Regions from separate parts of the Methylophilus sp. Q8 genome, predicted to be linked through region 1. Evidence: predicted binding sites of a transcription regulator. Region 1 holds the regulator's gene; each other region holds the start of a gene.
The links. The regulator sigma-54, encoded in region 1, starts transcription at its own class of promoters, with help from an activator protein. The targets are predictions, from matches to a motif close to TGGCACNNTTCCTGCT.

Region 1 (10,375 bases):
GAAGGCGCTGTGTTTGCCGCAGGCACGCCAGACGAAATCATTCAGAACGAAGGCGTACGTGAAGTCTATCTGGGCAAGAATTTTAGGCTGTAACCTGATATGAAGCAAAACCTGCAATTACGCATCTCACAAAACCTGGCGCTCACCCCGCAACTTCAGCAGTCCATCCGCCTGTTGCAGTTGTCCACGCTGGAGTTAAGCCAGGAGCTGGAAACCATCCTGCAGGAAAATCCGCTGCTGGAAATGGCTGACGGCGAAGAAGGAGAATTTGAAGATAACTCGCCATTGGCCACCAGCTCGACAGACACAGAGCAGGTGGATGCAAGTTCATTTGATGTCGCTACCCAAAACGACCTCACTCCTCCTGCAGAGAGTCTGCGTGATGAACCACGTGACGAAACGAGCGGCACTGAAGGCGAACAACCGAATCTGAATGAAGAATTCACGCCGCCCGAGTTTGAAGATGACTACGAAGAGTTTGGCAGTGCCAGCAACTGGGACGAAGCGGGCCGCAACAACCTCGATGATGAAGATAGTGACTTCTCTCGCCAGGACGCCAACAATATCAGTCTGCGCGAGCACCTGATCAACCAGATGCAGTTGGCACATCTATCCAAGCGTGACATGGATCTGGTGAAATTTTTGCTCGACAGCATTAACGATGATGGTTATTTAGAGCAGGATTTACAAGAGATTGTCGACCTGTTGCCGCCAGAGCTGGAAATTGAGTTACTGGAGCTGGAAACCGCACTGAAATTGATCCAGAACCTGGATCCGATCGGCGTCGGCGCACGTGACCTGCGTGAATGCATCTTGCTACAACTGCAAGTACTGCCGCCTGAGACACCTTATTTGCGTATTGCGATGGCGATTGCCAAAGATCACCTGGCATTGCTCGCCAACAAAGACTTTGTCAAATTGCGCAAGGTACTCACTTGCGACGAAGCCGCGCTCAAAGGCGCGCAACACCTGATTCGCCAGCAAAATCCCAAGCCAGGCAACGAGTTTGCGACCTTTAGCCATGACCACTTTATCCAGCACGATGTCGTGGTCAAAAAAATCAAAGGCATCTGGATGGCATCGCTCAATGATGGCGTGATCCCCAAATTGCGTATCAATCAGTTGTATGCAGATATCCTCAAGCGCAACCGTGAAAGCTCCGGCCAATATCTGCAGAGCCAGATGCAGGAAGCCAAATGGATGATTAAAAATATCCAGCAACGCTTTTCTACCATCTTGCGTGTGTCGCAAGCGATTGTGGACAGACAGCGCAATTTCTTTGAACATGGTGAAATTGCCATGCGGCCCCTGGTATTGCGCGAAATTGCCGAAGAGCTCGACTTGCATGAAAGCACGGTTTCTCGCGTGACAACGCATAAGTATATGCTCACGCCACGCGGTGTATTTGAACTTAAATACTTTTTTGGCAGCTCAGTTGCCACCGATGCGGGCGGCTCATGCTCTGCAACCGCCATTCGCGCCCTGATCAAACAAATGGTCGCTGAAGAGAACCAGAAAAAACCATTGTCCGACAATCAAATCACCGATACGCTGGCGCAGCAAGGCATTGTGGTTGCGCGCCGCACCATTGCCAAATACCGCGAATCGCTGAATATTCCACCGGCCAACTTACGCAAATCGCTGTAAACCAAAAAGGCCGCAAATGCGGCCTTTTTTAATCAGTAACACATGTTTACTGGATGGTGATTTTGGCAAACTTGCGCTTGCCGACTTGTGCCACCACGGTCACCCCTTTTGCCAGTGACAGGTTTTTATCATCAACTTTTACGCTATCCAGCTTCACGCCGCCTTGTTGCACGGCGCGCATGGCTTCACTGGTGCTTTCCACCAGACCCGCCTGCTTGAGCAACTGGCTGATACTGATGCTATCACCGTCAATCGCCACTGCCACCTCAGGCACATCATCAGGAATCCCGCCTTTGGCACGGGTCTGGAAGTCTTGCAGGGCCTTTTCAGCCGCCGCCTGGCCGTGGAAACGGGCGACGATCTCCTGCGCAAAACCGACCTTGATATTACGCGGATTGTCGCCAGCAGCCACTTGTGCTTTCCACTGGGCGATAGTTTCCAGGGTGGCAAATGACAGCAAGTCGATGTAACGCCACATCAGTTCATCAGAAACCGACATGATTTTGGCAAAAATCGTCTCAGGCGCTTCGCTGATACCAATATAGTTACCCAAAGACTTGGACATTTTATTCACGCCGTCCAGGCCTTCCAGCAACGGCATCATCAACACGCATTGCTGCGATTGGCCAGCCTGCTTTTGCAATTCACGGCCCATTAGCAGGTTAAATTTCTGGTCTGTGCCGCCCAGTTCCAAATCGGCCTGCAAAGCCACAGAGTCATAGCCCTGCAATAAGGGATACAAGAATTCATGAATCGCGATTGGCTGGTTGCCTTTGAAGCGCTTGGAGAAGTCATCGCGCTCCAGCATACGGGCGACCGTATGGCTGGCTGCCAGCTTGATCATGCCCGCGGCACCGAGGTCGCTTAACCACTTGGAGTTAAACACAATCTCGGTTTTGGCCGGGTCCAGAATCTTGAATACCTGCTCGGAATAGGTATCAGCATTCGCCTTCACCTGTTCAACCGTTAACGGCGGGCGCGTGGTACTTTTACCCGTCGGGTCACCAATCATGCCGGTAAAGTCACCGATCAGGAATTGAATCTGGTGCCCCAGATCCTGCAACTGGCGCAATTTGTTAATCAGCACGGTGTGCCCCAGATGCAAATCAGGCGCAGTGGGGTCAAAACCCGCTTTCACACGCAAGGGTTTGCCAGTTTTCAGCTTTTCAATCAGTTCTTGCTCGATTAATAGCTCATCGGCACCGCGTTTGATAATCGCCAGTGCATTCACAATCTCTGGACTCAGTGCTTCAGTCGTCACTGAAGCTTGGTTTACGTCTGTCATAAAGGTTCTTTTTTTGAGGCGCGCGTTGCGCGCACTTCGTCATGAAAGTAAAACAGCTATTTTAACGTAATCCCATGCATTTCTGTAAGCCAGGCATGAGCAGTGTTACACTTATGCCTTATGAATTTTTCTGCCCCACCCACTCAAACGCGCCTGTTTATCGGCCTGATGTCTGGTACCAGTCTGGATGGGGTGGACGCCGTCCTGGTCGCGCAACAAGGCGAGCACCTGCAGCAACAAAGCCAGTATTTCCTGCCTTATCCGGCAGATATCAGGCAAATCCTGCTGGATCTGCATACACCAGCCGTCAACGAATTACATACTGCCGCTATAGTGTCCAATCAGCTGGCCGACCTCTATGCAGCGGCAGTGCAAGGCTTATTGCAAACAGCCAATGTATCGGCAGAAGCCGTGACGGCGATTGGCTGCCATGGGCAAACCATACGCCACTGTCCTGATCTGGCCAACGGCCAGGCCTATACCTTGCAACTGGGTAACCATGCACGCCTGGCGGAACGCACTGGCATCACCGTAGTCGGCGACTTTCGCAGCCGCGACATTGCGGCTGGCGGACAAGGTGCACCATTAGTGCCCGCCTTTCACCAGGCAGTCTTTGCGGCACCTGACACACATCGCGTCATTTTGAATATTGGCGGCATCGCCAACCTGAGCGACTTACCGGTGAGCGGCAAGGTGATTGGCTTTGATTCCGGCCCCGGCAACTTACTTATGGACTCATGGACCCTGCAGCACACAGGCCAGAGCTATGATGCTGGTGGCGCCTGGGCAGTACGTGGCGACGTCAATCCAGCCTTGCTGGACGCTTTGCTCGCTGACCCGTATTTTGCATTGCCCATCCCGAAAAGCACTGGCCGCGACCTGTTTAACCAGGCCTGGCTCCATGCACACCTGCAAGCCCATGCTGACACACCACAGAATGTCGCGCGTACGCTGCTGGAACTGACTGCAGTGACGATCGCCAATGCCTTGAAACAGCATTGCAGCGGTGCTGCAGAAATCTATGTCTGCGGCGGCGGTGCGCACAACATTGCCTTGATAGACAGATTGCAAACCCTGTGCGGGCGACCAGTGCAACACACGGATAGCCTGGGAATTGGCGTCGACTGGGTGGAAGCCGTTGCTTTTGCCTGGCTGGCGCAACGTTGCGTGGATCATCAACCCGGCAACCTGCCTGCCGTCACCGGCGCAGCAGGGCCACGGGTATTAGGCGCGATTTATCCGAATTAGGACTAAGACACCCTAAAGCAGTGCGAATGCACTCAATGTTTGATTTAAACTGGTGCAGGATTGAAGACGATTTTTTAACTTTTCCACCCTCATTTCCGCGCAAGCCCCCATATTCAAAAACGATTGCGTATAATTTAGACAACCTTGACTTAAACAGAGTACGTTATGGCTACCAAAGCGACCATTACATTTGACAACGACAGTACCGCAATTGAATTGCCCGTCTTAAAGGGCAGCTTGGGCACGGATGTAATCGATATCCGTAACTTGGGCAAACATGGTTACTTCACATTTGACCCCGGCTTTATGTCTACGGCTTCTTGCAACTCCGGCATCACCTTTATTGATGGTGAACAAGGGTTGCTGTATTACCGTGGCTACCCGATTGAACAGCTGGCAGAAAACTGTAACTTCCTCGAAGTTTCGCACTTACTGCTCAATGGCGAACTGCCGGACCTGCAACAACGTGAAGCATTCGTCGACACCATCAGCCAGCACACCATGCTGCACGACCAGATGAGCAACGTGTTTCGCGGTTTCCGCCGCGATGCCCACCCGATGGCAGTCATGATTGCGGTCGTGGGTGCCATGGCTGCGTTTTATCCCGACAATAACAATGTGGCCGACCCGGAATCTCGCCGGGTGGCCGCCATGCGTCTACTAGCCAAAGTACCGACGATTGCCGCCTGGAGCTACAAGTACAATGTAGGCGAGCCATTTATGTACCCCCAAAACAAGCTGGGATACGCAGAAAACTTTATGCATATGATGTTCGCGACCCCTTGCGAAGAGTATGTACCCAACCCGATCCTGGCACGTGCATTTGAGCGTATCCTGATTCTGCATGCAGATCACGAGCAAAACGCATCTACCTCTACCGTACGCCTGGTTGGCTCCAGCGGCGCCAACCCGTTTGCCTGTATCGCGGCCGGGATTGCCTCTTTGTGGGGCCCATCCCATGGCGGTGCCAACGAAGCAACATTGAACATGCTGGAAGAGATTGGCGACGTCAGCCGTATTGGTGAATTCATCAAGCGCGCCAAAGACAAAACTGACAGCTTCCGCCTCATGGGCTTTGGTCATCGCGTCTATCGCAACATGGACCCGCGCGCCTCCATCATGCGTAAAACCTGCCATGAAGTATTGAATGAACTGGGTCTGCACGATGACCCTATGTTCAAACTGGCGATGGAACTGGAAAAAATCGCGCTGGAAGACGAATACTTCGTCTCACGCAAACTGTATCCGAATGTCGACTTCTACAGCGGTATCGTCATGCGTGCCATGGGCATTCCAAACTCCATGTTTACCGCCATATTTGCGCTAGCGCGCACCGCTGGCTGGATTTCGCAATGGAGCGAGATGAATGCCGACCCGGAGCAAAAAATTGGCCGCCCACGCCAATTGTATGTCGGCTCTGAACGCAGGGAGTTTGTACCGCTGCACCAACGCTAGCCACAGACTGAATCACGCCTGCAAAAACAAAAGCCCGACATCAATAGATTGTCGGGCTTTTCATATTCTCCGATCCTGATCGTTTCCGCTAACGCAACACACCAAGGTCATGGAGCTGTTTTGTCAGTGCATCCGCCAACTCACGATAACCTTCTGCATTCGGATGCACTTGATCGGCAAGCAGCCGGCCATCTGACAAGACAGCAGACACTGCGTGAGGCACTAATAGTGCGCCAGTTGCCTCGGCCGCGCGTGCATAGAGCGGGTGATCACTGAGCGGGCCAGCCAGACTCACTTCCGGCATGGCAATCAATATAGCGGCTGCATCCGCCTGCTGTACTAAATGTACGATACTTTTCAGGTTTTCCTCGACACGCGCTGGCGCCATTTGCCGCAAGAAATCATTGCCACCCAGCTCAATAATGACCAATCGAGGTCTATGCTGCACCAATAAGCCCGGCAAGCGTGACAAACCACCGCTGGAAACATCCCCAGCAATACCAGCATTGATGACCTGCCAGCCGGTCTTGCGTGCCAGCAGTGTCGGATAATCCTGCGTACCATGCTCGGCGCCTGTACCGTAGCTAATGCTATCGCCCAGCACAAGTACAGTCGCGCCAGCCGGGATAGCCTGCACCTCTGCTGCATGCTTGGTACAGCCCAGGCTGATAGCCATACTCGTGACAAGTATCAGCCGGCATAAAAAAAGCCAAGCACCCGCTTGGCTTTTCTCAATCATAAAACGCATGACTGAATGCAGTCGTTAAACCGAGAACGAGCTACCACAACCACAAGTGGTGGTCGCATTCGGGTTGCGGATCACAAACTGTGAACCTTGCAGGCTATCGGTGTAATCAATCTCGGCACCGGCCAGATATTGCAAGCTCATCGGGTCAATCAGCAACGTGACGCCATCTTTATCGACTTGCGTATCATCATCGTTTACTTCTTCTTCAAACGTAAAGCCGTATTGGAAACCGGAGCAGCCACCACCGCTGACGAATACACGCAGTTTCAGGTCTGGCGTGCCTTCTTCATCAATCAGTTCTTTCACTTTTTTGGCGGCATTGTCGGTAAACACCAACGGTACGGGCATTTCAAGGGTAGCTTCTGCGGTCATCATAGACTCCTGTCAAATTCTCAATAACAATATGGCGACGAAAGTTTTAATTTCAAGTCGCTTCCGGGACGGCAGCCTCAGATGGCTCCCCCAGGTAAATCAGTTTTCCTTCAATCACCGCGCCGGTGTGCATTTCAAGTGATTTATAGTACAAGTCACCCACGATTCTGGCCTTGCTTTGTAACTCAATAAACACTGAAGAGCGCACCGGGCCGCGTATCATGCCATTCAAAACAATTTTAGAAGCCTCGACGGCGCCTGTCACGGCCCCATTTTCACTGATAATCAGTGTGCTGGGATGCTCACGTTTTTCAATCACATTCCCGGCAATCAAGCCATCGACTCTTAACCCGCCCGCAAATTGCATATTGCCATTAATCTGTGTTTCATGGCCGATCAAGGTATCAATATGACTGTCGATTTGAACGCTTTTTTTGAAAAACATGCTACTTCCTGTTCCGAATTAACTTAAATGGCGATGGCCATTGAGCATCAGCCATATCATGCAGGTGGCTAACGCTTGGTCATATTCTTGTAAAACACCAATTCTTCTTTCAGTTTGATGCTTTCATCCTGCTGCGCCGTCAGGGTTTTGGCCAGGTTGTTACTGGTAGCCAGCTCCACTTGCAACTCCCGCTGCGAAGCAATCAGTTTTTTCTGTAATTCAATATTTTCGGTGGTCACTTGCCGCAAACGCTGACGTATATGCTCACCATCATCATCATGCACCACCCAGTAGGCCAAGGCAAAGCCGATCACGACATAAGTCACCGCCAGCATGCTTTGAAAATACCAGGGCCGATGTGAGCGTACTGCCACCTGCTTGGCGGTCAGGCCAAAATGGTTTCTCAGTCTTCTGCGTATCGGCCTGATCATTATGGCAACAATGGCAGCACTTGCAAACCAGCATCCGGCGCCAGGTTAAACATCAAATTCATATTCTGCACGGCCTGACCAGATGCGCCTTTGACCAGATTGTCCTGCACGACAACGATTGTGACATAATCGCCTGCCTGTGGGTATAGCGCCATCCGCAAAACATTGGCACCACGTACGGAGCGGGTTTCAGGCAGAGAGCCTGCAGGCATCACATCCACAAAAGTGGCGCCCTGGTAACGCTGCTCATAGACTTGCTGCAACACTTGCTGCTTGCCCTGTGCGTTGAGTTTTACATGCAAAGTGGTCAGCATGCCACGAATCATGGGAATCAAATGCGGCACGAATATAAGGTTGACCGCGTCGTTACCTGACAGTTTCTTTAACTGGGCCAGAATCTCAGGATGGTGCCTGTGCCCGGCCACGCCGTAGGCTTTCAGGTTATCACTGGACTCAGAGAACAAGGTGCCCACTTCGGCTTTTCTACCAGCACCGGAGACACCAGACTTGGCATCCGCAATGATAGGTACGGAGAAATCAATCCAGCCCTGCTCCAGTAGCGGCGCCAAACCAAGCAATACCGTGGTCGGGTAGCAACCAGGATTACCGATGACGTCTGCCTGCTGCACGTCAGCGGCATACAACTCAGGCAAGCCATAGACAGCATCTTTCAGTACGTCAGTACAGCTATGCGGCAATTTGTACCACTTTTCGAATTCAGCAGCATCCTGCAGACGAAAGTCAGCAGCCAGATCGATGACCTTCACCCCAGCTGCCACCAGCGCAGGCGTTTGTGCCATGGCAACGCCATGCGGCGTGGCAAAAAAGACGACATTACATTGCGTCAGATCGACCGTGGCCGGATCGCTAAACTTAAGATCAACCACGCCACGCAAGCTGGGAAACATATCGGCGACCGGCAGACCTGCCTCGCCCCTGGAGGTAATCACTTGCAATTGCACATCAGGATGTCTTGCTAACAAACGCAGCAACTCAACACCGGTATAACCCGTTCCACCTACAATGCCAACTTTGATTTTTTCCATATCTTTAAACCAGATGCGCGTTCGATGACGACCCATGCATAAAAAGTAAAACAATATAAATGAAAAAGGCCGCCAATGCGACCTTTTTGCACAACAGGTTTGTAACAAACGTTGGAAATTAACGTTTGGAGAACTGCTTACGACGACGCGCTTTACGCAGGCCGACTTTCTTACGTTCAACTTCACGTGCATCACGTGTTACGAAACCAGCGTGAGACAATGCGCTCTTCAAAGCTGCATCATAGTCAATCAACGCACGGGTAATGCCATGACGTACTGCACCCGCTTGACCGGATTCACCACCACCATGCACATTGACCAGAATGTCAAAGCTTGCTGTGTTGTTAGTCAATTCCAGCGGTTGACGCAAAATCATGCGAGAAGTTTCGCGTGAAAAGTATGTGTCAACGGGCTTATCGTTGACCACGATGTTGCCACTGCCGGACTTCAGGAACACACGTGCCACTGAACTTTTGCGGCGGCCTGTGCCGTAGTTGTATTTACCGATCATGTTTTATCCTAATCGTCTTAAATTAGATGGTTAATGGTTGCGGTTGCTGCGCAATGTGCTCGTGCTTGTCGCCCGCATACACTTTCATTTTTTTGATCATGGCATAGCCCAAAGGACCTTTTGGCAACATGCCTTTCACAGCTTTCTCCAACGCACGACCTGGGAAACGGTCTTGCATTTTTGAGAATGAAGTCGTAGTGATACCGCCTGGGTAACCGGAGTGGCGGTGATACAGCTTGTCACCCGCTTTGTTACCAGTTACTTTAATTTTGTCCGCATTGACTACAATGATGTAGTCGCCTGTATCCACGTGTGGTGTGTAAATAGCTTTATGCTTACCACGCAGGCGATGAGCGATTGCGCTGGCCAAACGACCCAATACCAAGTCTGTGGCGTCAATCACGAACCAGTCACGTTGTACTTCATGCGATTTTGCTGAAAAAGTTTTCATTTTATAACTACCGAGTTATAGCGTATAAATTAAGAGGGCGGATTATATGCCAGCATAAGAAAGCTTGTCAACGAAATATTCTAAAATAATCGTAACCAGCCTGATGGAATCAGGTTGCTGACTGAGGCAAGCTATTTTGTGGCTTTTTTGCCATCAATTAGGCAAATTACTTGATATAAAACGTGCTTTTATCACAAACAAGCCTTGTTTTTTCAAGGATAATTGCAATCGGATGCTATATTAGCTCAAGTTTTGACTTTCTGCATCCGTTTACTTCAGATTGATTTAAACCACAGTCACTTAATTAAACAGCAGCAACACTACTAAAAATAATTTTAGATGCTTTCAGGCATATACCAGGTTAAATCACTCCGTTTTCGCGCTGCCACTGGCTGGCGAGGGCTTTGTGCTTCCGTGCTGTTTGCGTTTACATCGTTGCTACAAGCCGCTGAATTTGGCGCACTCACGATTGAATCTGCGCCAGGCCAGCCATTATTGGCCCAGCTACCGCTGAGTCATGTTCAGGCAGACACAGATATCAGTTGCTTCAGCCTGAGCCAATCTTCCAAACAACCAGCGCCAGAAACCAGCCCTGTTCACCTCGAATACACGACCCTGGGTAGCCAGCAGGGCGTATTGATGCTGTGGTCTGACGCTGCCATTGCCAGCCCGCTGACACTGACCTTGACTGATCGCTGCCAGCACACGCGGCAGACTGTGACCATTCAGCCCGACA
Region 2 (10,375 bases), 400 kb from region 1:
GGATGTTCAACCATTAGCCTGCCAGCGCAGGTCCAGGGTGAATGGAAAACGCGGATTGGGTGGCTCTTTTACCACATCCACCTTGCCTGGCGTATGTCCATGCGCCCAGAAACGGGCAAACCGGCGCGCTTCTGCTTCATTGGCATTGACCGGAAAAGTACTGTAATTGCGCCCACCTGGATGTGAGACATGGTAAGTACATCCCCCCAGCGACTTTTGACTCCAGGTGTCTACCAGGTCGAATACCAGCGGCGCCTGCACCGGAATGGTCGGGTGCAAGGCGGACCAAGGATTCCAGGCACGGAAGCGGATGCCAGCGACATATTCCCCGGCATTGCCTGTCGCCTGCAGCGGCAGCGGGCGGCCGTTACAGGTCACCACATGGCGACCATCCGTCAAGCCGCGCACCCGCAACTGCATGCGCTCCACAGATGAGTCCACATAGCGTGCCGTGCCGCCGCCAGATACTTCTTCGCCCAGCACGTTCCAAGGCTCTATGGCCTGCCGTAACTCCAACTCAATACCGTGATAGGCAACCGTACCATAGCGTGGAAAACGAAACTCAATAAATGGCTCAAACCAGCGCTGCTCAAAGGCATAGCCTGCCGCGCGCAAATCAGCCACCACATCAGCGATATCTTGCGCCACAAAACTGGGCAGCATCCAGCGATCATGCAACTCAGTCCCCCAATGCACCAATTTACCGGCGTAAGGTGTTTTCCAGAAACGGGCGACCAACGCACGTAATAATAAGCTTTGCAGCAAACTCATGCGCGCGTGCGGCGGCATTTCAAATGCCCTGAACTCGACCAGACCCAAACGCCCGGTCGGTCCATCCGGCGAATACAGTTTGTCGATAGAAAACTCGGCCCGGTGCGTATTGCCGGTTAAATCAACCAGCAAATGCCGCAGCAATCTGTCAACCAGCCAGGGCTGCTGACTCTCCTCACCCGGCGTCAGCATTTTCTCCATCTGCTGGAAAGCAATGCCCAATTCATACAAATTATCGTCGCGTGCCTCATCCACACGCGGTGCCTGGCTGGTGGGGCCAATAAACGTACCTGAAAACAGGTAAGACAAGGCCGGGTGATTCTGCCAGTAGGTAATCAAACTGCGCAGCACATCCGGGCGGCGCAGCATGGGGCTGTCTGCCGCCGTCTCACCACCCAAGGTGACATGGTTACCGCCGCCGGTGCCTGTATGGCGCCCGTCCAGCATAAATTTCTCTGTGCCCAACCTGCACACACGCGCCGCTTCATACAGTGTACCGGTATTCGCCACCAGTTCCGTCCAGCTTTTAGCCGGGTGGATATTCACTTCAATGACGCCAGGATCCGGCGTCACGCTGAGTAATTTCAAGCGGCTATCGCGCGGTGGCGTATACCCTTCCAGCCACAATTTAAGCTTGAGGTCGGCAGCTGTTTGCTCGATTGCACTGAGTAAATCGAGGTAGTCTTCCAGGCGCGTCACCGGCGGCATAAAGATATACAGGCGCCCTTGCCGCACTTGCACGCACAAGGCAGTGTGAATCACCTCGCGCGCCTTGGGCTGGATGGTCTTGTGTTTAAGCCTGACTTTGGGCGTATTGGTATCGCCCAGCACAGCTTGTTCGGCAAACGAATCCAGGGTAAATGCTGGCTCAATATCAGCCGGCAACTGCCAGGGCAATGAAGACAATGGCAATCGCAAGCCCATCGGTGAGTCGCCAGCCAATAAATAAAGATGTTCACGCCGCAGCGGCCACTTACTGGTGAGCCACTCACCAGCCGCCTTTGATTCTACTGGCTTTAACGGCATCACATAGCCGACCACCTTGCCCAACCCTTGATTCAGCACATTGGCCAATCGTTTGCGTTCAGCGCCATCGGTCAAATCAGCTTTAAGCGGATCCACATTGTGCGATAACTGCTGCTCCTGCTGCGCCAACGACCAGACATCCTCATAAGCAGGCACCACACAGGCGCGCGGGAAACCCAAGATATCGGCCAAATGCGAGACAAAGGCCTGCGCCTGCTTGGCGGTGTAACCATTATTCTCTGACTCAACAGAAAACAGGCTGACATCGCGCCACACTGGCTTGCCATCTGGCCGCCAGTAGATATTAATCGCCCAGCGCGGCAAAGGCTCACCGGGATACCATTTACCCTGACCGTAATGCAGGAAGCCATTGGGGGCAAAATGTGCCTTGAGCCGCGATGCCAGCTCACCCGCCAACTGCCGCTTGTGTTCGCCCAATGCCAGCGTATTCCACTGCGCGCCATCCATATCATCAATCGACACAAAGGTCGGCTCACCCCCATGCGTCAAGCGTACATCCATTTTGGTCAGCTGTTTGTCGACCTGCTCGCCGAGCTTCACAATGGCCTGCCAGTCCGCTTCACTATACGGCTTGGTCACACGCGGATCTTCATGAATGCGGGTCACCGACATCTCGTGGTGAAAAGTGACTTCAGCGACATCGGTAAACCCGACCACCGGCGCCGCAGAAGAAGGCAATGCGGTGCAGGCCAGCGGAATATGCCCTTCACCGGCCATCAGGCCTGAGGTCGGGTCCAAGCCGACCCAACCGGCGCCAGGAATAAACACCTCGGTCCAGGCATGCAAGTCGGTAAAATCCACTGCCGTACCACTTGGCCCGTCCAGCGCCTCAACATCGGCTTTAAGTTGTATCAGGTAACCGGACACAAAACGTGCAGCCAGGCCAAGGTTGCGCATAATCTGCACCAGTAACCAGGCCGAATCGCGGCAAGAACCCGTGCGCTTTTGCAAGGTTTCTTCGGGCGTTTGAATGCCTGGCTCCATGCGCACGGTATAGCCAATATCGCCTTGCAACCGCTGATTCACCGCGACCAGAAAATCCACGATGCCAATCCCGGGTTGCACCACCTGCTGGCGAATGTGCGCCATCCAGCCTTGCAACAAAAGCGTCATCGGCTCAGCCTGCAAATAAGCGGTTAACTCAAACGCCTGTTGCTCGGTGTAATTGAACGGAAAGTGTTCAGCATACTTCTCTACAAAGAAATCAAACGGATTGATCACCGTCATGTCCGCCACTAAATCGACCGTAAAGTCGAGCTCGCGCACCATTTCGGGGAATACAAACCGGGCGATGTAATTACCGTAAGGGTCTTGCTGCCAATTGATAAAGTGTTTTTCAGGCTTCACGCTCAGTGAATACGACAACACAGGCGTACGTGCATGCGCGGCAGGCTTCAAGCGGACTTCGTGAGGAGACAGATTGACCAGGCGGTCGAACTTGTAACTGGTGCGGTGATGCAAAGCAACGCGGATAGCCACTGCTACTCCTTATTAGAATTATGGTTCTGAGCAGTGAGATGCAGGAAATATGCCAGTTGCGCCAGCATAAGCGCTAGCGCAACCGAAGGAGATTTTTTAAATCACTAGTTGCAGCACTATTTACCGCCGCCTACCAGGCTTTTCACGGCGCTGACGACATCGCCTGGCATGACCACAATTTTACTGTTATTGGAGTCAGCCATTTTTTGCAAGGACTGAATGTAGCGATCCCCCAATAGAAAGGTCGCTGAAGCATTATTTTCTTTCACCGCCTCAGCAATCATCTTAATCGCCTCAGCGGAGGCATTCGCACCCACCATTTGCGCCTCGGCATCTTTACGCGCCGCTTCCAGGCGCGCTTCCGCGTTCAGAATCAACGACTGTTTGGCACCTTCCGCCTCGGTCACCACCGCCACACGCTCACGCTCGGCAGCGGCTTGTCTTTCCATAGCGTCCTGCATATTGGCAGAAGGTTTGATATCCTGAATCTCGACGCTTTTCACGGTCAGGCCCCAATCCAGCGCCTCATCGGCAATAGCTTCCTTAAGTTCGGCCTTGATGCGGTCACGCGAAGTCAACGCGTGGTTTAAATCCATGCCGCCAATAATCGAGCGCAAACTGGTTTGCACCATATTGCGCATGGCTTCGCGGAAGTTTTCAATACCATAGACGGCGCGTTCGATATTAGTGACTTTGATAAACGCCACGGCATTGGCCAGAATCACCGCATTATCGCGCGTAATCACCTCTTGCTCTGGCACATCCAGAATAATGTCCTTGGTGGTGACTTTGTAACTGACTGTACTCAAAATCGGGTTAATCACATGCAAGCCTGGCACTAAAATGCCAGCAAACTTGCCCAGGCGCTCAACTACCCACTCTTCACCTTGCGGCACAATACGCACGCCTTTAACGATGGCGATTACCACTAATACGATCACAATGACACTGACTTCGGTCATGACAACTCCCTTAATTCAAACCAAATATTCATTCAAACATTGATGCGCTACAAAGGCGCCACACGTAAACTGTTGCCTTCAACGGCAACCACTTTTGCCGCTTGCTGCTCGGCAATGTCTATATTGGCATAAGCCACCCACTCGCGACTGCCCAGCACCCCCTGGCTAAAACGTATCTTGCCTGGTTGCCGCGGTGAAATCGCCACAATCACAATGCCTTCGCGGCCAATCTCCTCGCCTTGTGCCTGCCCGACACGCAAGACGGGTTTACGTTTTTCCAGCTTGCGCATGACGGCCAGCGCCAGCGCCGACAACACGGCATAGTTCAATGCTTGCAAGGCGAGTGGCATCTCGCTAAAAAACGCACACAACATAGCCATGACCAACGCGGCGATCCCCAGCCACAAAAGGTACAAGGTTCCAAGCAGCATTTCCATGCACAGCAGCACGAGCCCGAGCCCACACCACCCCCATAATGTCGTCATTCGCACACCCTTCCAACGAAATTGCAACTCATGGTATCACTAGTTGTGTCAGAATGGTGCGTTATGAACCCGCCTGTTCTCCTCACTCTCGCTGCAGACCGTGCTGAGCGCCTACAGCAAATCAGCGAATGTTTTCCGCAAGCCACCGGGCCAGACTTGTCCCAGGCCTGGCAAGGCGGTCGCGCGGCTGCATTGCAGAAATTATCTGCCGTGGATGCGGAAGGCTATGCACGTAGCCGCAACCAACTCACCGGCGCGGTGACAGGGCTTTCGCCCTACTTGCGCCATGGCTGCCTGTCGCTGCCGGAAACCGTGGCAGATATTCATACCCGCTTTGGCAAACGTGCGCACAAGCTGACGGCGGAGCTCAGCTATCGCGATTATTTCCGCCAGGTATGGTACCGGTTTGGCGCAGCGATCATGCAGCCCATGGAGTCACCAAAAGTGGCTTTAGGTGAGAAACCCATGCCAGACTTTATTCCGCAGGGCTTTACCGGGCTAGTGTGCATGGATGAAATTGTGCGTCAATTACAGCAACATGGTTATGTACACAACCATGCACGCATGTGGTTTGCAGCCTATGTCGTCCATTGGCTAAAAATAGACTGGCGACAAGTCGCAGACTGGTTTGAAAGCCAATTACTGGATGGTGACACCGCGTCCAACCACCTGTCCTGGCAATGGATTGCCTCCAGCTTCAGCAACAAGCCCTATCTCTTTAACAAAGAAAATCTGATCAAATTTGGTGGGGAGCCCTGGTGCAAGCAATGCCGTGTCGCCTGCCCGTTTGAAGGCAGTTATGAGCAACTGCATCAACAACTGTTTACGGATGCCGTGACCGCTGATAAACCGGTCACACACCACCTGAACCCGCCTGAACCCGAACCGAAAGGCGTCGCCAGCCTGGTGTGGATTCATGATGAAATGCTGTCACCATCGCACGCACTGCATGCATTCAACTTGCCTGCCGTGTTTGTATTTGATGCAGCCCTATACCAGCACTGGCCACTCAAACGGCTGCAATTCATGGCCGATTGCCTGTCTGAAATGCCAGGGGCAGAGGTGTGGCTGGGAGAAACCAGGCAAGTATTGGCGCAGCGTGCGCAGGGGCGCATCCTTACCCAGGATACCCCGCAACAAGCGCTTAAACAGGCTGCTAGCGAACTGAATATTGAGTGGCGCGCAGAGCCTGGTTTGACAGATGCCTCATTGAGCGACCATCAACTGATGCGTTTTAGCCGTTACTGGAAAGCCGTCGAGCCTACACTGACGGCTTAGTTTACGCAAACTAGCGCCTGCACCTGCGCTGCGGGCCTGCCCGCCTGTGGTAAAATCCCGCGCATGAATACTTCTAACCCAAACGCCAATACTCCTCGCGAACTCGCAAAATCCTTTGACCCAAAAACCATTGAAAGCCAATGGTATGCCTTTTGGGAAGGCAAAGGCTTTTATGCCGCCGGCATGAATCCGCAAGTACAAGACAACTTCTGTATTTTGCTGCCGCCGCCTAACGTCACGGGCACCCTGCATATGGGCCACGGCTTTAACCAGACCATTATGGATGCCCTAACCCGTTACCACCGCATGCGTGGTGACAATACCTTGTGGCAACCAGGCACAGACCATGCGGGCATTGCCACGCAAATCGTGGTCGAGCGCCAGCTCGATGCCCAGGGTGTTAGCCGCCATGATCTTGGCCGCGAGAAGTTTCTGGAAAAAGTCTGGGAATGGAAAGAGTATTCTGGCGGCACCATCACTCAGCAAATGCGGCGCTTAGGCACCTCGCCCGACTGGAGCCGTGAGCGCTTCACCATGGATGCAGGCCTGAACAAAGTGGTCACCGAAACCTTTGTACGCCTGTATAACGAAGGCCTGATTTACCGTGGCAAGCGTCTGGTGAACTGGGATGTGAAGCTGGGCACCGCCGTGTCTGACCTCGAAGTCGTGCAAGAGGAAGAGGATGGCGCCATGTGGCACATCAGCTATCCGCTGGCGGATGGCTCAGGCGCACTGACTGTCGCAACAACACGCCCTGAAACGATGCTGGGTGACGTGGCCGTAATGGTGAACCCGGAAGATGATCGTTACAGCCACCTGATAGGCAAAAATGTCATCCTGCCATTGTGCAATCGTGAAATCCCGGTGATTGCCGATGACTATGTAGACAAAGAATTTGGCACCGGTGTGGTGAAAGTGACGCCTGCGCATGACTTTAATGACAATATGGTCGGCCAGCGCCAGGGCTTGGACAAAATCATTATCCTCAACCTGCAAGGCTTTGTACCCGCAGCAGCCGAAGTATATGCTGCCGACGGTAGCGCCAAAACCGCGATCGCCTTGCCCGCCAACCTGATTGGCCTGGAGCGCTTTGCTGCACGCAAGCAAGTCGTTGCTGATCTCGAGGCCGGTGGCTTTTTGATCAAAGTTGAAAAACACAAATTGAAAGTGCCACGTGGCGACCGCACCAACGTGGTCATTGAACCTATGCTTACTGACCAGTGGTTTGTGGCCATGAGTAAAAAAGGCGAGGATGGTCAAAGCATCACCGAAAAAGCACTAGAAGTAGTGGCTAACGGTGAGATCAAGTTTTACCCGGAAAACTGGGTCAACACTTACAACCAGTGGCTGAATAATATCCAGGACTGGTGTATCTCTCGCCAGCTGTGGTGGGGCCATCAAATCCCGGCCTGGTATAGCGATGACGGCAAAACCTATGTGGCGCACGATGAAGCCGAAGCGCAATCGCTGGCGGCCAAAGATGGCTATACAGGCGCCCTGAAACGCGACGCAGATGTGCTGGACACCTGGTACTCCTCTGCCCTGTGGCCGTTCTCTACTCTGGACTGGACCGGCGACGAAGCCCTTGATGCGCAGAACCAGGCCTTGCAGCAATACCTGCCATCCTCGGTGCTGGTGACCGGTTTCGACATTATCTTCTTCTGGGTGGCGCGTATGGTGATGATGACCAAGCACATCACCGGCAAGATTCCGTTCAAGCACGTCTACGTGCATGGCCTGATCCGCGATGCCGAAGGCCAAAAAATGTCCAAGTCTAAAGGCAACGTGCTGGACCCGATCGATTTGATTGATGGCATTGACCTGGAATCGCTACTGAAAAAGCGCACCACCGGACTGATGAATCCAAAAGATGCCGAAAAAATTGAAAAACGCACGCGTAAGGAATTCCCGGAAGGCATCGCCGCCTACGGCACGGATGCGCTTCGCTTTACTTTTGCCAGCTTGGCCTCACCTGGCCGCGACATCAAATTTGACCTGCAACGCTGCGAAGGCTATCGCAACTTCTGCAACAAACTGTGGAACGCCACCCGTTTTGTGCTGATGAACACAGAAGGACAGGACAATGGTTTTGGCGTGGAAAGTTGCGAAGACGGTGGCCGCAAGTTCAGCCAGGCAGATCGCTGGATCGTCTCACTGCTGCAACGCACTGAAGCTGAAGTTGAACGCGCCTTTAATGACTACCGCTTCGACCTCGCGGCCAAAGCCATTTACGAGTTTGTCTGGGACCAATATTGCGACTGGTACCTGGAAATCGCCAAGGTACAGATCCAGGGCGGCAGCGAGGCCGAGCAACGCGCAACGCGTCGTACGCTGTTACGCGTGCTGGAAACAATATTGCGTCTGGCGCACCCGATTATTCCGTTTATTACCGAAGAAATTTGGCAGACCATCGCGCCGATGACTGAGCTGAAAGACAAGTCACGCGGTACTGACAGCATCATGCTGCAAGCTTACCCGAAAGCGGATCTGGAAAAAATTGATGAGCAGGCCGAAGCCTGGGTGGCCACACTGAAAACGGCGGTTGAGGCTTGCCGCAGCTTGCGCGGCGAAATGAGTATCTCACCCGCTGCCAAGGTGCCATTGATTGCCGCCGGTGATGCAGAGCAACTGGCTGCTTTGGCACCCTACCTCAAATCGCTGGCCAAGCTGGAAAACGTTGATATCGTTGCAGACTTACCAGAAGCCGACGCGCCGGTCATGCTGGCAAGTGACTTCAAGTTGATGCTCAAGGTAGAAATTGACGTCGCCGCAGAAAAAGAGCGCTTAGGTAAAGAAATTGCACGTTTACAAGGCGAGATTACCAAAGCCAACAGCAAACTGGGCAACGAAAGCTTTGTTGCACGTGCGCCAGCAGCCGTGGTCGAGCAGGAAAAAGCCCGCCTGGCAGAGTTCAGTGCCAGTTTAGAAAAACTGCAAACGCAATTAAATAAACTCAGCTAAGACTTAAACCTGAATGCTTTGCAATGTGGCATCTCGCCTATCATCAGGCGACGGTGCCACACTTGTGGCAAAACTTGGCAAAGGCGTTTTTTCTGGCATTACAACCCACACAGTAATTGTGTAAACAAATACCGCAGTGCATACAAAAGTCGTTGTGCTCACTTTTCAGGTCAACCTGGCGCTCACAACCCGGGCAAATATTCTTGCCCAAGCGTTCTAGTGCGGTGTCATAGCCCAACTCTTCACGGCGCTGAAACTCAGGTTGCGACTCTGCCAACTGCTGCTGTGCCAGATAACGCTGCAGGGCAGCAATGGCATACCTGCCACCCACCACCGTTAGCAAAATACCGACCAGATAGCGCACATAACCACCATAATCTGGCAAATACGGCACCAGTTCAACGAAGAATGCCATCAATGCAAAGATAATAAAGCCCCATACAAAAGGCCAGTACTGGGATTTGCGCTGCTTCACAAACAACCAGGCAGCTAGCCCCAGCAAAGGCAACGTCAGCAACAGCCGATACAAAAATACCCGCGTCGCCTTGTGTTGGTAGGCCTCGTCGAATTTTTTACGTGCCACCTCTTCCATGGCATTGATCTGCGTTTGCAGTTGCGCCTCATGCTGAAACAGGTTTGTTTGCTTCTGCTGAATATGCTCTACCGACTTCTCAGCATTGCGCTCCTGCACTTTCAGCGCATCCAATTGCTGTGTGCGCCTGACCAACTCATCATCCTGCGTTGATAACTGCGTCACGTCTCGCGTGGCTACCCAATTATCGAAAGTACTGCGCGCAGCCTGATAGTCTTTTTGTCTAATCGTAAGCTGCAAACTGGCTTGCTCCAGTTGATCAGCCAATCGTTGCCGTTGCTGAACAATGCCGTTCAGCTCTGTGCGCAAAGGCTCCATGGCACGGTCATTAACAAAATGCTCGGTGGTGTATTCAGTCTCTACCCGCGGCAGGTCGCCGATAATATTTTTACCCAAACCGGTTAAAAACCAGGCGAAGATAAAAGCAACGGCCCACAATGCGCGGTTAAACCATTTTTCAGATAATCGAACGCCTTTATTCATCAGCAGCTCCTGATTGGATGTTTATCGATGCTAACGGGCTTTGAGCCCAGCAGCAAGCCAAAGTCTGACACAGGCCCGGCATCTGCCGTTAAAATGATGTTTTAGAGGATAGCAAGATGCCTGAAGCCGACGAAGAAAACCCAAAAGAAGTTCTGTGCAGTTGCAGCGGGACGACGCGCGGGCTGATTATTGACCTGGTCGCGCAAGGCAAAGATATTGAAGGCATTTCACGCTACTCGGGTGCCCTCAGCGGTTGTGGCGGCTGCGAGTGGGAGATTAACGAACTGGTGAATGCCCTCAACGCCAAACACCTCACA
Region 3 (10,375 bases), 670 kb from region 1:
TCACACTACTGGCAGCTATCGTCGCGCCACTCGTTATCGGTGTACCCGCATCAGTTTTCATCTGAAACGAATAATTATTCCAGTTGCTCAGGCCAAATACGGCATAGTTTCCAGTGTAATATTGAGTAGTAACATCAGCCGCATTTTTAGCCTCCAGAACGAATGGCGTGATCAAGCCAGGGTCTTGATCATAGTAGGTAAAAGTTCCGCAGCCATCTGTATAACTAGTACCCGCAGTCACTTTAAAATGATCTGGAATAAAACGGCCGATATAATTACTTACAGTCTTATTGCCGAACTTACAACCTAATTTCTTGGGTGTTCTAGTATCATCGGTATCTGCAAAAGAGTTCTCGCAATCACCATTGGCACTATCAACGGCCGCATAAGTATCATCGTAAATACCCTCTACTTTGAACCTGAAATGACCAACCTCAGAATAAGTAAAAGTTGACCCTGAACTAACGCCCAAATTCGCTGCACCAAAGGTACCATTCACTTGCCCGACAGAGGTCACACCTGCCACATGGGTCTCCAACTTTCCGCTATCCACTTTTGGCGTCCCCGTATAAGTTAACTCATTGGTTGAAACCGTCACACTAAAAGTATCAGTTCCAGCTCTACGAACAGGGGCAGATGTATGGCTCGGTGACAGTTGTTGCGGACTCACACTAGTCACGGATAAAGATGTTGGACGTATCGCAAAGTTATCAGACGAACATCCCGTTTTAGCTAACCCTGCATCAGTAACCTTGCATCGTAAGTTAGGGTGCGGCCTTAATATATCACTGGCACTGAAAGTAACCTTTTTACGGCCGCCATCAGAAGCTGCGAAAGTCAGAGCCTTGGTTGCAACGACGGTAGCACCGCATGCACCCGCATTATCACTCACCAACTGCACAGTTAAACCTGTGGTTGAGTTATATGCTGATTGATTGCCGTTTGCCAGCAACGCGACCACATCAATATCAAAATCAGCTCCGATTACCTTAGTATAAAGCGGATTGCGCAAGGAGCTATTGGTCGTGCGATTGTTATACGTCAGTGAGTTCTCCATACACTCAAACGTGTTTACGCAAGGCGTGTTGGTAAAGGTAAAACTACAGCTCTGTGAACTAGTGGTCGTGTTCCAGCACTTCACGCCACTCAGTGGCGTTTTAGTCAGCCCACTCACACCCAAGGTATAGGTGGCTGCGGCACTACCTTGCATCGTGACAGTTCCAATGGACTGATTTGACCCCAATGTGAACGGATCAGGCGTATCAGTCACTGTTGGTGTCGTTGGTGACACTGTCAGACTACCTTTTAATTCACCCGAACTAACCAGTTGATCGTCCGGACAAGGCACAGTGGAGGATAAGCATGCCAGCACTTTTACTTCGGTTGGGCAGAGTGTCGCAGTCCCCGCATGACGAATCTCGAAATGGTCGTAATTAGGCACAAAAGTGGAGCCAACGACAAAGTCGTAACTAAACGTGTAGATTCCAGGCGCAGTAAAATCAAACTCAATCGCAGCACCGGTATCTTGATAAGTCGTGGTGATGGAGTCACCAAGGCTACCGCTTTTACTAATTGAACACGCGGGCGGGTTTGACGTTGCAGTACTCCAGAAATCACTCCAGTAGCCAACACAATGATGGTCAAACTTACCGTTACGTTCACGGAATGATTCAACCACATCCAAATTGGCAGGAAGTGAAGTACTGGAAGGGCATGTACCATTCGTTAAAGGGTAGGTACCCACTACTAGCTTGCCATTAGTATCGGTATACCGAACGCCACACCCATTATCGTTACCCCCTAAATAGGTATCCACCGCATGATAATAGCGGATTGGATTACCGGTACTGACTGTTGCTGTTGCTGGGATGGTGACGGTCACTTCTGCAGTGATGTAGTCCAGGGGATACGTATACTTCCAGGCAATACTCACCGTTGGACTACTTAAGATTGAAGAGGTGAGCGACAGACTGGAGGTCGTCGATTGTGTCACGCCTTGCGAAGTGCTCCCTGGCTGCACTGATGAGATGCTAAAACTGTTGTAAATTGTTGCGGCACTATAGGCAAAATGGTTAGCGCCATATATTCGATTGTTATATCGAATATACACGCCATTATCTAATAATGAATTGTAGGGATAGGATCCACTTGGATAAGTACCTGGTTGATACAATTGCCCGGAACCAAGCCGTTTAATTTGCATTTGCGTTGAATCGGCAATAGTGACCTCTAACGCATTACTGGCGTTAGTACCTCCACCATTGTTAAGCACTCTTACAGTTGCGTGCACGCTCCCGGTAAAGGCAAATACCACAACATACAATAAATTGATTAATACATATTTAATCAATCTGTTCATAATCAATTCCTGTTAATTACACTCTTCTGCCACCGTGCCTGGAGGGGCGCCAGGATCTAGGTATAAGCATCGACTAAGTGTGACAGCGATTTGTCGCTCTATACGATCTTGTGCACCTATCCCGCCTATCGAGGCAGTGGAGGTGATGCTATACATGCCAATATCCTGTGTATTGCCTTTGTCTTTTGGTACGGTTCGGCTGCATGTTAACAACACAGTAAAATTATTAATTGTCAAAGTTGTTGGAGAAGCAATACAGGATTTCATGGCATTTGTACCCGGCCCCAACACCTGAAAAGCAGCCCATTCCACCCCTGCCCTCGCCGCCAAATAAGCATTGGCACCTTGCACATCCTGAATCGTGCCCATTTGCGCCAGCAACGACAACCGCATGGAATACCCAACCAGTGCTGCAAGAGTCACCAGTAAAAATATTGCCACAGGCAACATAAATCCCTTTGCGCGATAAGCAATGCTTTTCATGGCGAATTCACCACATTAATCAAGTTAACCAATCTGGCAACGCCGCCGTTTTTGGCGAGCGTCAATTGCGCGGTGACCACGCTGGAATGTTGCATCACGCCTTCCGTATAGGTAAAACTACACTCAGTCACATCCTCAGCAACAACATTGGCCGTCAGTCCATTAAAGTTAGCCACACGCCCGGCGGTGATAGGGATATTTGAATACATCACCAATCGGCGATTAGCAAGATCGCAGGCATAAATCACGGCGCCATTTACCACGTAAAATCGGCCGCCCGGTGACGCAAATGGGAAAAGTGCGCCAGTATATGTGACCGAACTTGCGTTAGCACTCACTGGCCGAATATTGGTGCCGTCATACACATCGGCCCCCGCTATGCCCATGTTATAAATCACCAGTTGGTCATTGGCATCCACATTCACCATCGGCCCTAATACATCCAGTGTGAGACTGCCCGCATCGAAGTCCTCCTGCTGATAACGGCCACCGGCTTTAATCGGCACAAACTGCACATAACTACCGGAGCCACCCGGCACCCACACGCTGTTAGGCAACGCATTACGAATATCGCGCGACATACGGCGCAAGGAAATATCGGCACGGTCGGCCAGCTCGTAATAAGCTTCAGAATTCACATATGCCAGGACAGAGTTTTTAATAAAACTGACTGAGATACCGCCCAGAATGGCCATGACGACAATGACAATGACCAGCTCCACCAAGGTGAAACCAGACATAGAAAGACCCGGCTGCTTAAATGCGCGGCGCATAGCGAACCTTAAAACCCGTGAGGCGGATCACCGTATTGGCTGGCCCGTTCACTGTCACAACGATTTGCAACACAGCATCGGCTGGCAGCCCGGCAAACGCGCCAGCCCCCCCGGCTTGTGCGATAGCGACAGAAGCTGAATAAGCATTTAAACCTGCAATTGCGGTTGCATCCCCAATACGGCAAATACCCGTGCAGCCACCACCCGGCATGGTAAAACCGCCATAATCAGCGACATTATCAAAGGGATTAGTTGCACTGTAACGGCTCTCGGTCGCCGGGCTAGGGCCATTTAAGCTGGCTTGCGAATTTGCCGAGCAGTCCGCCGCGCTATTTGCGGTAGAAGCACTGGGGTCATCCGGGTCGCAAAAAGTAAAAGGCATTTGCTGGATTTCCTGCATCAGCGACTCAGCAATCGCAATCGCCTGTTTGCGTGCAAGCGGGTCGGCGGAGTGTCCGCTCATGAAAGCCAGGGCACCAATCACACCGGCAATGGCGGTCGTCACAATCACAATAAACACGACCATCTCAACCAGCGAAAAACCATGATTGTTTCTGATGCTGGGCGGCATGTGTTTATTATTGTTGTGGTTACCTGTTTTAGTCATATGCGTCATCTGGCCATTAACCAGATGGCTTAGTTAGTGAATATAGCCTGTGTTTGCTTCGACCGAAATGCCCACAGACTGTAAGGCATTTTTGCGATTAGTCACGGTATAAGTAGCCAACTCATCGGGGACCGCACGGCCCAAGCCATCAAACCCCAATCCTTTATTAGAAGATTGAACGACAACACTACGCGAAAAAGTCAGCACATACGCCCCTGCGGTCTCCGGGTTAATCACCATCTGCGCCGCGCCGCAATTAGGATCAAAACATAAACTGACCGTATTGGGCTCGACTGCATCGTTGTGTATCACAAATACTCTCTTACGCTGGGCAATCGCCGTTTTTTGCGCATAACGCAGCGTAGATGAAAGTAAACCCGCGTCACCGCGGGTTTCGAAGATATCGCCATTGGCAAACCGAGGGGTTGCCACTGCGACCATAATACCGGTTAAGGCAATAACAACCACCAGTTCAACAAGTGTGAAGCCACTATAAAGCCTCATATTCCTAATACAATTATTGACAATTGGCCGGTAGTAATGAGCCTGTATTTACCGCACCAGTAGCTGGGTCATAAGTAAATGAACAGGATGCATTATTGGCAGCCTTAAAAGTAGATGATGATGCGCCGTGAGTAACAGCAAAGTTGGCAGAATCTAACGTTTGCAGTGCAGCCTCAATCCCGCCCGTAGCTGCAGTTGGATACCCAGGGGTAGTTCCTGTTGTTGTCACGGTAACGTTGTTAGTACCATCCATAGACACTGTTGTCCCTGAACTCCCCGCAGCTACCCATGCTGCCCTTGCCATACTGGCCGCCGAACGCACCGATGCAGCTAAACCATTCATACTTGCAACACGCGCGTTAGACTGCACATTCACAAACCGTGGCAAAGCCGTTGCTGCCAAAATACCTAATACTGCGATGACCACTACTAATTCAACCAATGTAAAGCCAGCTTGTTTTTTCATTACCAAGACTCCTAATCAAAAAATCCCTACCGTTATAGTCACAGTGGTAGGTCATAACTGCGTTAATTAACTTTCAGCAAAAAGTGTGCCAGACAATTTTGGTCCATCTTTATCAGTTGTTTAAACACCAGACTAAAGTGGTCTCTCACCTTTAAGTATTACAAAACGAACATAAAATAAATTGAAACGATTTCCATCAAACCAAAGCTTTGATTAACTACCTTTAAGCATCACTGAACTCATATCCCAAATCGGCAAAAACACACCCAAGGCCAATACCAGCACCAAAGCACCTAAAAAGATAATCAAGATGGGTTCGATTTGTGCACCTAATGTTTTAACGTCATATTCCACGTCAGCTTGATACATATCGGCAATTTCTTGCATTAAATCATCCAGCGAACCAGACTCTTCACCTACCGCAATCATTTGCAACACCAGCGGATTAAACACACCAGTCTGCGTAGCAGTTCTAAGTATGGTTTCACCCCGCTCAATGCCAGCAGACATACTGAGAATTTTGGCGGCGAGATAGTCATTTTCAACGGTCTGTGAAACCAAACGTAGCGCAGAAAGAATTGGCAAACCGCTACGCGTCGACAAAGCAAAACTACGGGCAAATCTGGCCATGGTGCCTTTAAAGATAATTTTTCCAGCAATAGGAATACGCATCTTGTACCTATCCCATTGAGAACGCCCGATAGCTGTACTCGTGTAAGACTTGAACATCCAGACCGCTCCCACAATCATGCCAATCAACACGAACCAGTAATTGCGCATAAAGCTGGAAAATGCGATCAGTATTTTTGTAATTAATGGCAAATCCGCATGCATGCTGGCGAACACTTTTTCAAACTGCGGAATCACCATGACATTAATAACGACAATCGCAATCGCCATCGCGATGAGTACAAAGGTTGGATATTGCAACGCAGACTTGATTTGGCCGCGCATAAAGCGTTCAAACTCAATATGTTGGGCTAGGCGCAAAAAGATATTGTCCAGGTTACCCGTACCCTCACCAACACGGATCATGCTGATATAAAAGTTATCAAACACTTTAGGGTGTTCAGTCATGGCGACTGACAATTCGCGGCCAGAGTCCAAACTCACTCTAAGCTGGCCAACCACTTGCGCCAGCTTGGCATTGCCAACCGAGCTTTGAATACCCGCTAAGGCACGCATAATCGGTATACCGGCCTTAAGTAAGGTATACATCTGCTTGCTGAACAGCATGACGTCGAGGCTGGTGACTTTTTCTTCAAACAAATTAAAGGCAACGGCACCAGCCGCTTTTTGCTTGATTTCAATCGGGGTAATTCTGGAGAGGATAAGTGCTGCACCCAACGCGTCGAGGTCGGCTGCTTCTTGTACGCCACTGACCATCATGCCATCGTCGGTACGTCCTTTATATTCAAATATCGGCATAGGCGGCGTTCTTTAAAAAGGCTTACTCTTCAAACTGATTATCGACACGCATGATTTCATCGAGCGTAGTCTTACCATCTATCGCCAGCTGCAATGACTGATCGCGCAGGGTTTTGCCTTTTAGCCGCTCACGCGCTTTTTTGATGAAGACATTGGTATCTGGCATGTTGGCTGCCATGGCCAATTCATCAGTCATCTCTAAAAATTCGTATAAACCAACCCGCCCCAAATAGCCAGTGCGGTTACAGTGCTGGCAGCCTTTGCCATGACGGAAATTCGTCACCACATCCGGTTGCTGTATGACCTGATTTAACCAGACCGACTCTGACTCAGTTGGTGTATGCTCGACGGCACAATGTGGGCAAATAAGTCGCACCAGCCGCTGCGCCAACACGCCTAACAGCGACATGGCGACCATAAAACGCGGTACGCCCATATCGATCAAACGTACTGGGGCGGTGGAAGCATCATTGGTATGCAATGTTGACAGCACCAAGTGACCAGTCATAGAGGCACGCAAACCGGTTTGCGCAGTTTCCTCATCACGCATCTCACCCACCAATACGATGTCCGGGTCCTGACGCAAAATAGCGCGCAATAACTTGGGAAAGTCCAGCTCAATCTTTTCGTTGACCTGAGTTTGGATTATGCCCGGCAAACGATATTCCACCGGGTCTTCTACAGTAATCACCTTGGTCTCGGGTGTATTCAACTCACTCAGCGCAGAATACAGGGTGGTGGTTTTACCACTACCTGTCGGACCGGTGACCAGCACCATGCCGCTTGGACGGCCGATCATTTTACGGAAACGCACCAGCAAGTCCGGCGGCATACCTAGTTTATCAAGCTGGAAATGCCCGGTATTCTGGATCAGCAAACGCATCACCACGGTCTCGCCATACTGGGTAGGCATGGTAGAAATACGCATATCCACCGCGCGGCCTTTTACGGTAAAGCCAAAGCGACCATCCTGCGGCAAGCGCTTCTCTGAGATATCCAGACCAGCCATGATTTTGAGACGCATCACCAGCGCAGTGGCAATCTTGCTATCCGATTGCGTCTGAAAGTGCATCACACCATCAATACGAAAACGGATCAGCAGTTTATTTTCTTGTGGCTCAATATGTACGTCAGACGCGCGCACCTGCACTGCATCTTCAAAAATAGTCTGCAACAGCTTAACAACAGGCGCGTCATCTATGCCCAGGTCCACGCCCATCAGGCTGGCAAGATCAACATTGCTGGCGGCGAGGTCTTCTTGCAGCTCCAACGCCAGTGAAGAAATTTGCTCGGTCTGGCGATAAGAGCGGTCAATGGTCTGCATAAGCAGACTTTCCTGCACGACGACAATATCAATGTCGCGTTTGAGCAGCCTGACCAACTCGTCATACGCATACACATCCGATGGATCAACCATCGCGATCAGGAAACTGTTGGGGCGCTCTTCGAGCAGGATGGCGCGGAAACGGCGCGACTGAACTTCAGGGAGTTTTTGAACCTGCTTCACGTCCAGTTCGTACTGGCCCAGATCCAAAAATGGAATATTCAACTGAGAAGCGACAGCCTCGGCAATTTGCCGCTCATTGGCGTAGCCTTTTTCAGCAATCACGCGGCCCAGGCGACGACCCGACTTGCGCTGTTCTTCCAGCGCCTGATCGAGCTGAGCTTGGGTCATGAAATTCTGTCTGACCAGAATTTCACCTAATCTAATTTTCTCGGGACGAGCCATGGCGTTGTAATTATTTATCTATATAGACTTTTCTTCGTCTATCATATCACCAACATTCTACCCTTACGTTTGTAAACAAGCTGCAAAAAATGTTTCATATCGTCCTTTTCGAACCCGAAATTCCACCCAATACGGGAAATATCATACGCTTATGTGCCAATGCCGGCGCAAAACTGCACCTGGTCAAGCCCTTAGGCTTTGAGCTCTCTGACAAACACCTCAAGCGCGCAGGACTGGATTACCACGAATACGCAGAACTCACCGTCTACGAGAACTGGGCAGAATGCCAACAGCACCTGCAAGGCAAACGCATGTTTGCACTCACCACCAAAGGCAGTACAAGACACACTGATTTACAGTTTAAAGATGAAGATGTCTTTGTGTTTGGACCAGAATCGCGCGGCTTGCCAGAAGACATCCGTGCACAATTTGCGCCAGAACATCGCGTCAGGCTACCGATGCTGCCGCACAGCCGCAGCCTCAACCTGTCAAACTCAGCCGCTATTTTGCTGTATGAAGCCTGGCGTCAAACCGGGTTCCCCGGGGGCGTGTGAAAGTAATAGGCAAAAAAAGCCCCGATTAAGGGGTAAATCGGGGCAACAGGCCTCATCGTAAAGGCTTCCGCTCAGGGAGGAAAGAAGCGGAAAGATGATTCATCATCATCGTGCTGATATGAGTCTTCTGCGTTTTGAAAAGTTCCGATAACTTATCACCATAAATCTAATTTGGTGCGGATGGGCATAGTTATCTGCACTCCGAGTAAGCTAAAAAATCATTCTTTAGTCATCCAGCATTTGCTCATAAACGCTGATTTTTTCGCCTGTATGGCGAGTTACTTTTTTTGCTTGCCCCAAAAAAGTAACCAAAAAGAGGGCACCCAGCCATCACGGCCTGCGGCTTCCTTGCGTTGCTCAACAAAATAAGCGGTCACGAAACTCGCCCTAGCAGCTTGCACATTACGCAAGCTGCCGCGGTGCTCAAACAGTCGCTCCCTCTACTCTTATTTTGTCTCCGCTACTCAGCGTGATGGGATGGGATTTGTCTCGCCAAACAACCATTAGTGAAAGTTTAACGGAAGCATAATTCCTCTGGTTTATTGATAACCACCAAGAATGGTTGCGCTCAGTTGGTGTTCGGGGTCCCCATCTGCCGCGCCGAGCAACGCAGGGTTGGCGGGAGGTCTCGGCCATCGGCTGTCCGAGTTCCGCAACAAGCCACGCTCTGTGTGGCTTGTCAGGGCGAGTTTCGATGGACGCCCGGCAATTCGAGTAGCACAGGATACAAGCGGAAGTTGGGGTGTCTTGTTCTTTGCCTTCTTTCTTATGGACAAGCATAAGAAAGAACGGTCGCCGAGAGGCGAAACAGATCGCTCATTAAATAAGCAAGCAACTTACTCCTAATATGCCTTTCACTTTTTCAAGCAAAGAAAAGTAACTCGCCAAAAAAGCGAAAAGAAACCCCTAAACCAATAGAACAATCTTTTGTTACAATCCCACACCCAGCAAACGCCTTAGCGACACAGGATCTGACCAAACAATCCATCAAATTCCCCTGCACATCATGCGATAATAATCACATGCAATCTGAAACCAATCTCCTCCAGGGTCTCAACGATAAACAACTGCAAGCGGTCACCCTGCCGCATCTTTCTGCGCTCATTCTGGCGGGTGCTGGCAGCGGTAAAACACGGGTGCTGACGACGCGCATCGCCTGGTTGATCCAAACTGGCCAAACCTCGCCCATGGGCCTGATGGCCGTGACCTTTACCAACAAGGCGGCCAAAGAAATGCTGACGCGTTTGACCAGCATGTTGCCGATCAACACACGCGGCATGTGGGCAGGCACTTTTCACGGTTTATGTAACCGCATGTTGCGTGCGCACTACCGCGAAGCCAGATTGCCAAGCACCTTCCAGATTCTGGATACCGCAGATCAGCTTTCTGCCATCAAGCGCGTGATGAAAGCCATGAATGTGGATGATGAGAAATATCCACCCAAGCAAGTGATGGGCTATATCAATAGTTGC

Region 2: the regulator sigma-54 is predicted to act here: its motif matches at 3,337-3,352, upstream of GQ52_RS04020 (DUF2126 domain-containing protein).
Region 3: the regulator sigma-54 is predicted to act here: its motif matches at 5,268-5,283, upstream of GQ52_RS14305 (type II secretion system protein).

What each region holds. Positions count from the first base shown of each region.
Region 1 covers NZ_JUHE01000001.1:1,203,919-1,214,293, reverse strand. Annotated here, with positions in the region: gene lptB (LPS export ABC transporter ATP-binding protein) at 1-93, shown strand, start outside; gene GQ52_RS05860 (RNA polymerase factor sigma-54) at 100-1,647, shown strand; gene tyrS (tyrosine--tRNA ligase) at 1,694-2,932, opposite strand; gene GQ52_RS05850 (anhydro-N-acetylmuramic acid kinase) at 3,053-4,180, shown strand; gene gltA (citrate synthase) at 4,346-5,635, shown strand; gene GQ52_RS05840 (GDSL-type esterase/lipase family protein) at 5,724-6,311, opposite strand; gene erpA (iron-sulfur cluster insertion protein ErpA) at 6,399-6,755, opposite strand; gene GQ52_RS05830 (polymer-forming cytoskeletal protein) at 6,808-7,200, opposite strand; gene GQ52_RS05825 (hypothetical protein) at 7,269-7,631, opposite strand; gene argC (N-acetyl-gamma-glutamyl-phosphate reductase) at 7,631-8,677, opposite strand; gene rpsI (30S ribosomal protein S9) at 8,796-9,188, opposite strand; gene rplM (50S ribosomal protein L13) at 9,211-9,639, opposite strand; gene GQ52_RS05805 (FimV family protein) at 9,979-10,375, shown strand, end outside.
Region 2 covers NZ_JUHE01000001.1:803,721-814,095, forward strand. Annotated here, with positions in the region: gene GQ52_RS04020 (DUF2126 domain-containing protein) at 7-3,297, opposite strand; gene GQ52_RS04025 (SPFH domain-containing protein) at 3,414-4,259, opposite strand; gene GQ52_RS04030 (NfeD family protein) at 4,307-4,744, opposite strand; gene GQ52_RS04035 (FAD-binding domain-containing protein) at 4,808-6,022, shown strand; gene GQ52_RS04040 (valine--tRNA ligase) at 6,086-8,983, shown strand; gene GQ52_RS04045 (zinc ribbon domain-containing protein) at 9,027-10,058, opposite strand; gene GQ52_RS04050 ((2Fe-2S)-binding protein) at 10,175-10,375, shown strand, end outside.
Region 3 covers NZ_JUHE01000001.1:536,008-546,382, forward strand. Annotated here, with positions in the region: gene GQ52_RS14205 (DUF6701 domain-containing protein) at 1-2,359, opposite strand, end outside; gene GQ52_RS02675 (hypothetical protein) at 2,372-2,842, opposite strand; gene GQ52_RS02680 (prepilin-type N-terminal cleavage/methylation domain-containing protein) at 2,839-3,582, opposite strand; gene GQ52_RS02685 (type II secretion system protein) at 3,599-4,222, opposite strand; gene GQ52_RS02690 (prepilin-type N-terminal cleavage/methylation domain-containing protein) at 4,256-4,726, opposite strand; gene GQ52_RS14305 (type II secretion system protein) at 4,740-5,192, opposite strand; gene GQ52_RS02700 (type II secretion system F family protein) at 5,406-6,620, opposite strand; gene GQ52_RS02705 (GspE/PulE family protein) at 6,643-8,295, opposite strand; gene trmL (tRNA (uridine(34)/cytosine(34)/5-carboxymethylaminomethyluridine(34)-2'-O)-methyltransferase TrmL) at 8,439-8,903, shown strand; gene uvrD (DNA helicase II) at 9,926-10,375, shown strand, end outside.